One region of the Serratia sp. HNCC26DJ244 genome, then DNA from elsewhere that is predicted to be linked to it. Evidence: predicted binding sites of a transcription regulator. Region 1 holds the regulator's gene; each other region holds the start of a gene.
The links. Region 1 encodes LexA, which represses DNA repair genes until DNA is damaged. Its sites were predicted from a motif close to TNCTGTATGTACATACAGNA; they were not measured.

Region 1 (3,286 bases):
CGCTATTTATCTGCGATCGCTGCAGGCAAGTCACTGAACGGACGACAGAGGGTGTGGAAGAAACACTACAGAAACTCGCCCTGGAATCAGGTTTTGTCTTACGCCACAGTGTGGTTGAAGCACATGGGTTATGCTCCGCCTGTGTTGAAATAGAAGCCTGTAACCACAAACACAGTTGCCAGCATGATCACAGCATAGTGATAAAGAAAAAATAGAGAGTTCACACTCCTTTCAAACCGCAGTAAAACAGGTGACCTTATTCACCCTTGGCAGGGAGTGAAAACCAGGTACCACGCACCTGATGACGGTGCCATATCCACCCCAGCGCAACACCACGTAATGCCAGGAATACAGCCAAAGCCAGCCATAGCGCATGATTACCTAATAGTGGCAGTGTAAATAAAGTCAGCCCATAACCCGCTGCTGCCACCACCATGCTGTTGCGCATTTCAGTGCCACGGGTGGCACCAATAAACATACCATCCAGTAAATAACACCAGACTCCCACCACAGGCAGCACGACTTGCCAGAGAAGATAGTGACCGGCCAAGGTACGCAACAGCGGTAATGAGGTTAAAGCCGCGACAATATAAGGCCCGGTAAACAGATAAACCGTGGCAAAGCCCAGTGCCAGCATACCTGCCTGGCGACAAGCGGCATACCATATCGCATGCAATTGACGGTCGTCCCTTGCGCCATAGGCGTAACCGGAATGGACCTCAACGGCATAAGCAAAGCCATCCAAAGCATAGGCGGTAAATGTTAACAAACTCATCAATATCGCATTGACGGCCACCACATCACTCCCCATGCGCGCCGCAAAAATCGTTAACGAAGAGAAACACAATTGCAGCAGGAGTGAGCGCAGCATGATATCGCGGTTAAGTGCCAACAAGCGACGTAAGTTACCGCGCCAGGCATGCCGCAACATCGCTAATGAGATGCCACGTGAACATAATACCCGCCAAGCAAGCCATAACCCCAACAGCAGTGTGGCATACTCCGCCAGCACCGTTGCCGTGGCAGCCCCCGAGACACCCCAACCCAAGCCGATCACCAGCACGATATCCAACACGATATTCAGCAGATTACCCGCTATCAGCATCACCACCGGCGCACGCACATATTGAACACCGAGCAACCAGCCGAGCAATACCATATTCGCCAGTGCTGCCGGGGCACTCAGCCAGCGGATCTCCAGAAACCGTCTAGCCTGTACTAATACCGCTTGATCACCACCGACAATATGTAATGCCAGCGAGATCAGTGGGCCACGGAGTAACACTATGGTTAAGCCAATCAACAGCGCTAACAGCAACGGCTGCATAAAAGTACGCGCCAAGCGCTGTGGGTCCCCTGCCCCTAACGCCTGCGCCGTTAACCCGGTGGTACTCATGCGCAAAAATAGTAACAACATAAACAGGAAATTGGTCGCCATTGCACCAACCGCTACCCCACCAAGATAAATTGCGCTATCAAGATGGCCGATAACCGCTGTATCCACCAAACCAAGCAGAGGAACCGTGATATTGGAAAAGATCATTGGCAATGCCAGACGCCACAGTATTTTGTCAGCAGGGCTGGTGAAGGTAGCGAGTAAACGCATTGCGATCTATTCCGACGGCAGAAGTAGAGTTGTTGACATGGACAGAATATCGCCCCGCTATTGAGGCGATATACCTATTTGATTAGATAACATGACAAAAAAGAGGTGTCAGAGCCAGTCACCGTTGCGGATCACGCCCACCGCCAAGCCTTCAATCGTGAAATTCTGATGCTTCAAATCCACCACTATTGGCTGAAACTCACTGTTTTCTGGCAATAACTCAACAATATTACCCTGTTTCTTCAGGCGCTTTACTGTCACTTCATCTTCAATACGAGCCACCACCACCTGGCCGTTACGCACATCCTGAGTTTTATGCACCGCCAGCAGATCGCCATCCAAAATACCGATATCGCGCATAGACATCCCACTGACGCGCAACAGGAAATCCGCACTAGGGTGAAATAAGCCCGGGTCAACTTTATAGTGCCCTTCAATATGTTGCTGAGCTAACAAGGGTTCGCCCGCCGCCACCCGGCCAACCAAGGGTAACCCTTCTTCCTCTTCCATCAGCAAGCGGATACCGCGAGAAGCCCCGGAAACCACTTCAATAACACCTTTGCGGGCCAGAGCTTTCAGGTGCTCTTCTGCCGCATTTGGTGAGCGAAACCCCAGGCGCATTGCGATCTCGGCACGTGTTGGTGGCATGCCCGTTTGTGAAATATGATCGCGAATCAGATCATAGACCTCTTGCTGTCTGGTAGTTAGTGCTTTCATTCCGCCCCCTGTTTGTTTATACAGTCATGCTGTGAGTATATACAGGTAAACCAGGATTGGGAATCAATTCATAAATAAAAATCAGGGATTAGCGAGATTGATCGCACCCCATGACATCGGTTTACTCGTCAGGCAAAGTGATCCCAGAGCACCGAGATCCAGACAAACAGCGCCAACATAATCGTCAGAAAGACCGCGGCTGAAGCCATGTCTTTCGATCGCCCGGAAAGCTCATGATATTCAGTTCCCACCCGATCAACGATCGCTTCAATCGCACTGTTGATAATTTCAATAATCACCACCAGCACCAGGGAGCCGATCAATAAAATGCGCGCTATCGCCCCCACATCAAGCCATATCGCCAGTACGATAGCCACCACGGCCACCACCAGTTCCTGGCGGAAAGCAGCCTCATTGCGCCAGGCTGCAATTAATCCTTTATATGAATAGCCAACAGCTTTAATAATACGTGTCATGCCAGTAATTTGATTTGCCATGTTTCATCTCACAAGGTAGGTCATCGTTTCAATACCACAGACCTGTTACACGGTTTCTGGTATGCTTTCAGCGCAATTGCTAACAAGAGGCTTCAGGTCGTTATGTCAGGTTGGCGTAAAATTTATTATAACCTATTGAATTTACCACTTAAATTTTTGGTAAAAAGTAAAATCATCCCTTCAGACCCCATTTCGGAGTTAGGGTTGGATCCGTCTAGGCCGATTTTGTATGTTTTGCCTTATAATTCCAAGGCAGATTTACTCACTCTGCGTACCCAATGTCTGGCGCAGGATCTGCCCGACCCCCTTGAGCCACTTGAAATCGATGGCTCCGTGTTGCCCAGCCATGTGTTTATCCATGAAGGGCCACGCGTCTTTCGCTACTACACACCGAAAGAAGAGTCGGTAAAACTGTTCCATGATTATCTGGATCTTCACCGCAGTAATCCAGATCTTGATATCCAAA
Region 2 (3,286 bases), on a different contig from region 1:
TGCTCCCCCCTGGATTAAATTTTAGGCCGAGGGTGCTTTTTTGTTGCGTATCAGATTCAATGCTTCAACCGACATTGAGAAGAACATGGCAAAATAGATATAGCCTTTCGGAATGTGGATTTGCACGCTTTCCAGTATCAAGGTGAAGCCCACCAGGATCAAGAATGAGAGCGCCAGCATTTTCACTGAAGGATGGCGGTTAACAAACTCCCCGATTGGCCGTGCGGCAAACATCATTACCCCGACGGCAATCACTACCGCCGCCATCATAATAAACAGATGGTCAGACAGACCCACGGCGGTGATGACTGAATCCAGGCTGAAAATAATATCCAGTAACATGATTTGCACGATGGCCCCAAAAAAAGAGTGCACCTTGCTGTGCAGTTCTTCATTTGAGCCTTCAATAGTTTCATGAATCTCTTTACTGGCTTTCCAAATCAGGAATAACCCCCCCAGCAGCAAAATCAAATCGCGGGCGGAGATATTGAAATCCATCACCGAGAACAGCGGTTGCGTCAGGCGGATCACCCAAGCTATTGACGCCAACAGTGCCAAGCGCATCAGCATGGCTGCAGCTAAACCAATACGGCGAGCTTTGTTCTGCTGCGCCTTCGGTAATTTGGCTACCACCAAAGAGAGGAAAATAATGTTATCGATACCCAATACAACCTCAAGAATAGTCAGCGTGCCTAACGCTAACCAGGCATTGGGATCCATAATCCATTCAAACATTGCCGCTACATCCTAATAGAAAAACAAACCGGAATTATACGTGGTTCTCGGCAGCTTGGTACTGTTACTTAATACCCCGCTTAATCTTTATCGCCTTTAGGCCATTGTGCGAATCAACATCAGTTAATGGCGAAATGCCTTGCCAGCAGTGCACCGGTGAAGTTTTTCTTAAGATAGAATCCACGGGGCAGTGTCATAATCGGTTGGCCTTGCTCACCTATGGCTTCGGTTAGCGCTTTGCTGTTAGCGGCCTTGGGGCGTAGTTGCAGCACTTCCCCATGGCGCGCGGTGATGCGTTCCACCTGGCCAAGGACGATTAAATCCATCAGTTCTTCCCAATCGCGGCGTAGCATATCCTCTTCTTCCTGCGAGGGCTGCCATAACAATGGTGAGCCGATACGGCGCTGGGATAACGGAATTTGCCGTTCCCCCTCAACGGGTATCCACAGCACTTGTGCCAGTTTGTGGCGCACATGGCTACTTTCCCAAGTGACGCCACTGTTAGCGGTGAGGGGAGCCACACAGACAAACGTGGTTTCCAGTGGCCTACCGGTGCTATCCACAGGGATGGTTTTCAACTCAATGCCGAGTTCAGGGAAATCCTGCTCTGGTTTACTGCCCGCCATCGCCCCCAGACAGCGTTCCAGCAGGGTCCCTACCCAACCCTTATCACGCTTTAAATCCTTAGGGATATTGAGTTGTACACCCACGGCCAACTCACCGAGAGTGAAACCGGCTAACGCTTGCGCTCGTGCGAACAACTGCTGTGCATTTTCCGGTGGTAACGGAGACGAATATGTCATAAATCAAGCCCATGAGTTCTGGTTGAAAAATACACTGTATTTACTCACAGCCAAAATAAGGGTAGTGAGATCGAAAAGAATAATATTAATACTATGATTTATAATCGTTTTTTTTAATTTCCTGGCGGGTGCGAATTTTTTTATTATGGTTTGTTCATCGGTAGCCACCGACAATGAACAGGATCTTACCCCTATTTATCCACAGATTTATGGGATAACCCAGTTTTTTACTGATCACTGGTTTGATTTACAGCCTTGACGCGAGACTTTTTTTGCGAACTTGTCGGTTTTATAGGCCACTCTGGCGGATAAGCTGTGGATAAAATCGAGGGTGCTGTAACTTTCGCCAGAGAAAGAGATAAAAGCGCTAGCGATCGTAAGTTCACCTGACAAATCGTCCTTAATTGTTACTTAACTCATTGTATTTTAATGATATATTTTATTTTGGTGAAGCGCTATTTCTTAGGCTCTACAGAGTTGTACCAGCTTATCCCTTGAGTTTTTCACATACCTATCCACAGAAATAGTGAATAAAATCCGCTTAAAACCCTAAGCTGTGTTTATAACTTGGCCCATATCTGTGAGTTACCTGAATGTTATCCGAAGACATGTGCTGCAAAGCAGTGGTTTACCGCTTGTAGCTTGTGTGAAACAATCAGGTTATCAATACGAATTTATGCTTATCGAGGTAGTCCGGTGATCGATGATGATGGCTACCGCCCGAATGTTGGTATCGTAATCTGTAATCGTCAGGGGCAGGTCTTATGGGCTCGCCGTTACGGTCAGCACTCCTGGCAGTTTCCCCAAGGGGGTATCAATCCTGGGGAAACGCCGGAGCAGGCGATGTTCCGTGAACTGTTCGAAGAAGTAGGGTTGAATAAAAAAGAGGTGCGTATTCTGGCTTCAACCCGTAACTGGTTGCGCTATAAATTGCCAAAACGTTTGGTGCGTTGGGACACAAAGCCGGTTTGTATCGGCCAAAAGCAGAAATGGTTTCTATTGCAGCTCATGGGCAATGACTCTGATATCAATATGCAACGTAGCAGTACACCGGAGTTTGATGGTTGGCGTTGGGTGAACTTCTGGTATCCGGTGCGTCAAGTGGTCTCATTCAAACGGGATGTATACCGTCGGGTAATGAAAGAATTTGCTGTCACTGTGATGCCCATGCAGGAACAGGCAGTACAGCGGCAGGTCCCGATTTATCGCCGAAAGAGAGGTTAATTTAAACGGACTATGCTCACGCGCTTGCGAGAAGTGGTTGAAAAAGTAGCCGCGACGGCCAACCTGACAGAGGCGCTGGACCTTTTGGTCAATGAAACCTGTCTGGCTATGGATACTGAAGTCTGCTCTATTTATTTGGCAGACAGTGACCGTCGCTGTTATTACCTGATGGCCACGCGAGGGTTAAAAATGCCGCGTGGGCGCACCGTCACATTGGCCTTTGATGAAGGGATCGTCGGTCTGGTGGGGCGTAAGGCTGAGCTAATCAATCTGGCGGATGCGCACAGTCATCCGAGCTTCAAATATGTTCCACAGGTCAAAGAAGAGGATTTTCGATCTTTCCTCGGGGTGCCGATTATTCATCGTCGGCAGTTGCTGGGTGTTTTGGTGGTTCAGCAGCGTGAGCTACGCCAATTTGATGAAAGTGAAGAGTCCTTCATGGTTACCCTGGCCATGCAAATGGCCGGGATCCTCTCGCTCTCACAGCTGAATGCTGTTTTTAGTCAATATCGCCAGATCCGCAT
Region 3 (3,286 bases), on a different contig from region 1:
CACCTGCCGCGACATCCGCGCACCCGAGGCTTGCAATGCCAGACCGACAAAGATCAGAAAGTAGATAATGATAAACATCAGGTTTGCACCAGCAAACAAGCTGTTAGCCACATCAGGAACTGGCGAGTTGTACCAAAAGACATTTAAAAATGGTGAGTTCAGCCGTGCCATATCCACCATAACATGCGCAAAATCCAACATGACGGCATTAATCCCTGCGGATTTTTCACTATGCTGATAGACAAAATTCAATAAAGAAATCAGTGTCGAAACCAACGCGGGGATAAAAATAACCCATCCAAAAATACGCTTAAGTATGGCAACGCGCCCGGCCTGTTGATACGTCATGAGTTCCCCTTATAAGGACGTAACTATTCATTGAGCTATACCCATCACCGATAAACGACAACCTTGTTGGCTGTAACTTGCATCAATGGAGGATTGACCCTCCTAGGATATGGCTACATTTGAATAAACTTGATTACCAGTTTACCCGCAGTTAATCAAACTCGCCCACCGTTTTCTTACCTGTCGTTATCCAGCGATACCGAGATTGGCCATATGCGATGTTCACATGGCTTGCTCTGCCACTTGATGCTGTGCAAGCCGCCGATGAGTAAAAATGGTAGAGTGATGAAAACATCAAACTATGCAAACTATGGGTATCTACCAGCACTGTAGGAGTGAATATTTAATGGCATATTTTCAACCAATAACAACGGCTATCTTCGACATGGATGGTTTACTGATCGACTCCGAGCCATTGTGGCTTCAGGCGGAACTGGATATTTTTGGCGCATTGGGTCTGGATCTGTCAGATCGCCATAATTTGCCAGATACACTGGGGTTAAGGATCGATCAAGTAGTCAGAATGTGGTATCAGGCCATGCCGTGGCAAGGTGTTTCCCAAGAGGAAGTTGCCCAGCGCATTATTGAACGAGCCATCGAACTGGTACAAGAAAAGCGCCCACTGTTACCCGGGGTACAACAATCACTGGAGCTTTGCCGGTCCCTTGATTTAAACATTGGCCTGGCTTCTGCTTCCCCGCTACACATGCAGCAACAAGTGTTGAAAATGTTTAATCTGGAAAGTTATTTTGACCAACTGGTTTCCGCCGAATACTTGCCTTACAGTAAGCCCCACCCGGAAGTCTATTTGATCGCCGCTGAGCGTTTGAACAGTGATCCACAATGCTGCATTACCTTGGAAGATTCCATCAATGGCATGATTGCTACCAAAGCAGCCCGTATGCGCTCAATAGTCATCCCGCCAGCAGAATATCGCCAAGACCCCCGTTGGGCCTTAGCTGACTATCAACTGCAAAGTCTGGAACAATTAACCGCAGAACACCTTAGCTGACCTGATAGCACTGGCTTATGCCAGTGCTCATTCTTACTCAGCCCATCACCATTGATGCGGTTGGGTTGCTGGCAACACTCGCTGTAAACCCGAATGCACTTAAAGTATGAAAGAGCAATACTAACAAATAGTTACACTGAAAGCACTTTCCTGACAGTCAGAAAATCAATATACTGGATAAATTAACAGTAAATTGCACAGGATGTAAAAGTATGACCGCGGAAGGCCACCTCATCTTCTCCGTTGCTTGTATCATTTTCGCCAAGAAAACAGCGGTAACAGACACACTTGCCCATGGTGACTGGTGGCACATCATTCCCGCCGCCCTGTTGACTTCATTATTACCTGATATTGATCATCCCAAGTCATTATTGGGTCAGCGTCTGCGCTGGATTGCGATCCCTATCGCACGCATTTTTGGTCACCGGGGTTTTACTCATAGCCTGCTGGCTATCGTCGGCGGTATGTTGTTATTACAATTAGATGTGTATGGTCGTTGGCTCATTCCGGCCGATGTATTGCATGCCATGATTATTGGTTATTTTAGTCACCTGCTAGCAGATGCCCTTACCCCGGCGGGCGTCCCCTTGCTGTGGCCCTGCCGCTGGCGTTTCTGCCTGCCATTACTCAATTCCCAAAAGGGCAACCAGTTAGAACGGGTTCTGTGCCTGTGCCTAGTGGCATTTTCCCTTTACTGGCCAGGCAATGACAGCATGCCTATAGGGTCATATTGGCAACAAATTAAAAATTTCCGCTTATAGCCATTGGGTCTGAACAACGTGAAATTACCCTTGGCAGGTACAGCTCCGTTGTGGTTCGCGTCACAGGGTTATGGCGTACCACAGAGGTAAACTTGGCTATATATCCTTTTTGCTGGCAATAAAGCCACTGATTCTGTATAAAAAGTTATATCAAATTCTACTTGGGTATAAGTGAGTTGATTAGCAAACTGTTACGATATTTGCCTTGTTGTCAGCCAGTTCCGTTGAATTGTACACAGGTAATAACCGCGCAAAGCCTGACGATGGCCGAGTCACCTAACCGCCCCATGCAACTTGAATAGGCATGGGGGTGCCTGTCTGTGCGTAACCACTTTTACAACCAAAAAAGATAATTGGAGAAATAATGGGGATGAACCTACCTCTCGTAATAAACGTGATGGTTTTTGCCGCCCTTCTATTGCTGTTGGCACAATCCCGCCATAAGCAATGGAGTCTGGCTAAAAAAGTGTTGGCTGGCCTGGTACTTGGGGTCGTTTTTGGGTTAGGGCTGCAACTGGTTTACGGCTCAGATAATCCGCTGCTGAAAGAGTCTATCAGTTGGTTTAACATCGTTGGTAATGGTTATGTGCAATTGCTGCAAATGATCATCATGCCATTGGTTTTCGTTTCTATTCTCAGTGCGGTGGCAAAACTGCATAATGCCGCTGCTTTAGGCACCATCAGTTTACTGACAATTGGTACCCTATTGTTCACCACCTTGATTGCCGCATTGGTGGGTGTGTTCATCACCAATCTGTTTGGTTTGACGGCATCAGGTTTGGTGCAAGGTGCCCAGGAAACGGCACGTTTGTCCGCTATCGAAACCAACTATGCCGGCAAAGTGGCTGATCTTAGCGTCCCACAGTTGATTTTGTCATTTATACCGAAAAATCCGTTTGCTGACCTGACAGGAGCCAACCCTACATCCATCATCAGTGTCGTTATCTTCGCCGCTTTCTTGGGTGTGGCATCGTTACAGTTGCTTAAAGATGATCATTCCAAGGGGGTTAGTGTCTTGGCAGCCATCGACACTTTGCAAGCCTGGGTGATGAAGTTGGTGCGTCTAGTGATGAAGCTCACCCCTTACGGTGTCTTGGCATTGATGACCAAAGTGGTTGCTGGGTCCAATTTCCATGACATCGTTAAGTTAGGCAGTTTTGTCGTC

Region 2: the regulator LexA is predicted to act here: its motif matches at 1,571-1,590, upstream of mutH (DNA mismatch repair endonuclease MutH).
Region 3: the regulator LexA is predicted to act here: its motif matches at 1,532-1,551, upstream of AC2A06_RS08005 (metal-dependent hydrolase).

The regions. Positions count from the first base shown of each region.
Region 1 covers NZ_JBXUGO010000006.1:44,973-48,258, reverse strand. The annotation lists gene zur (zinc uptake transcriptional repressor Zur) at 1-215, shown strand, start outside; gene dinF (MATE family efflux transporter DinF) at 257-1,606, opposite strand; gene lexA (transcriptional repressor LexA) at 1,715-2,323, opposite strand; gene AC2A06_RS06900 (diacylglycerol kinase) at 2,452-2,820, opposite strand; gene plsB (glycerol-3-phosphate 1-O-acyltransferase PlsB) at 2,923-3,286, shown strand, end outside.
Region 2 covers NZ_JBXUGO010000015.1:10,298-13,583, forward strand. The annotation lists gene AC2A06_RS12780 (TerC family protein) at 22-735, opposite strand; gene mutH (DNA mismatch repair endonuclease MutH) at 855-1,538, opposite strand; gene rppH (RNA pyrophosphohydrolase) at 2,235-2,762, shown strand; gene ptsP (phosphoenolpyruvate--protein phosphotransferase) at 2,775-3,286, shown strand, end outside.
Region 3 covers NZ_JBXUGO010000007.1:68,117-71,402, reverse strand. The annotation lists gene AC2A06_RS08015 (YniB family protein) at 1-348, opposite strand, end outside; gene hxpB (hexitol phosphatase HxpB) at 695-1,360, shown strand; gene AC2A06_RS08005 (metal-dependent hydrolase) at 1,573-2,121, shown strand; gene AC2A06_RS08000 (L-cystine transporter) at 2,492-3,286, shown strand, end outside.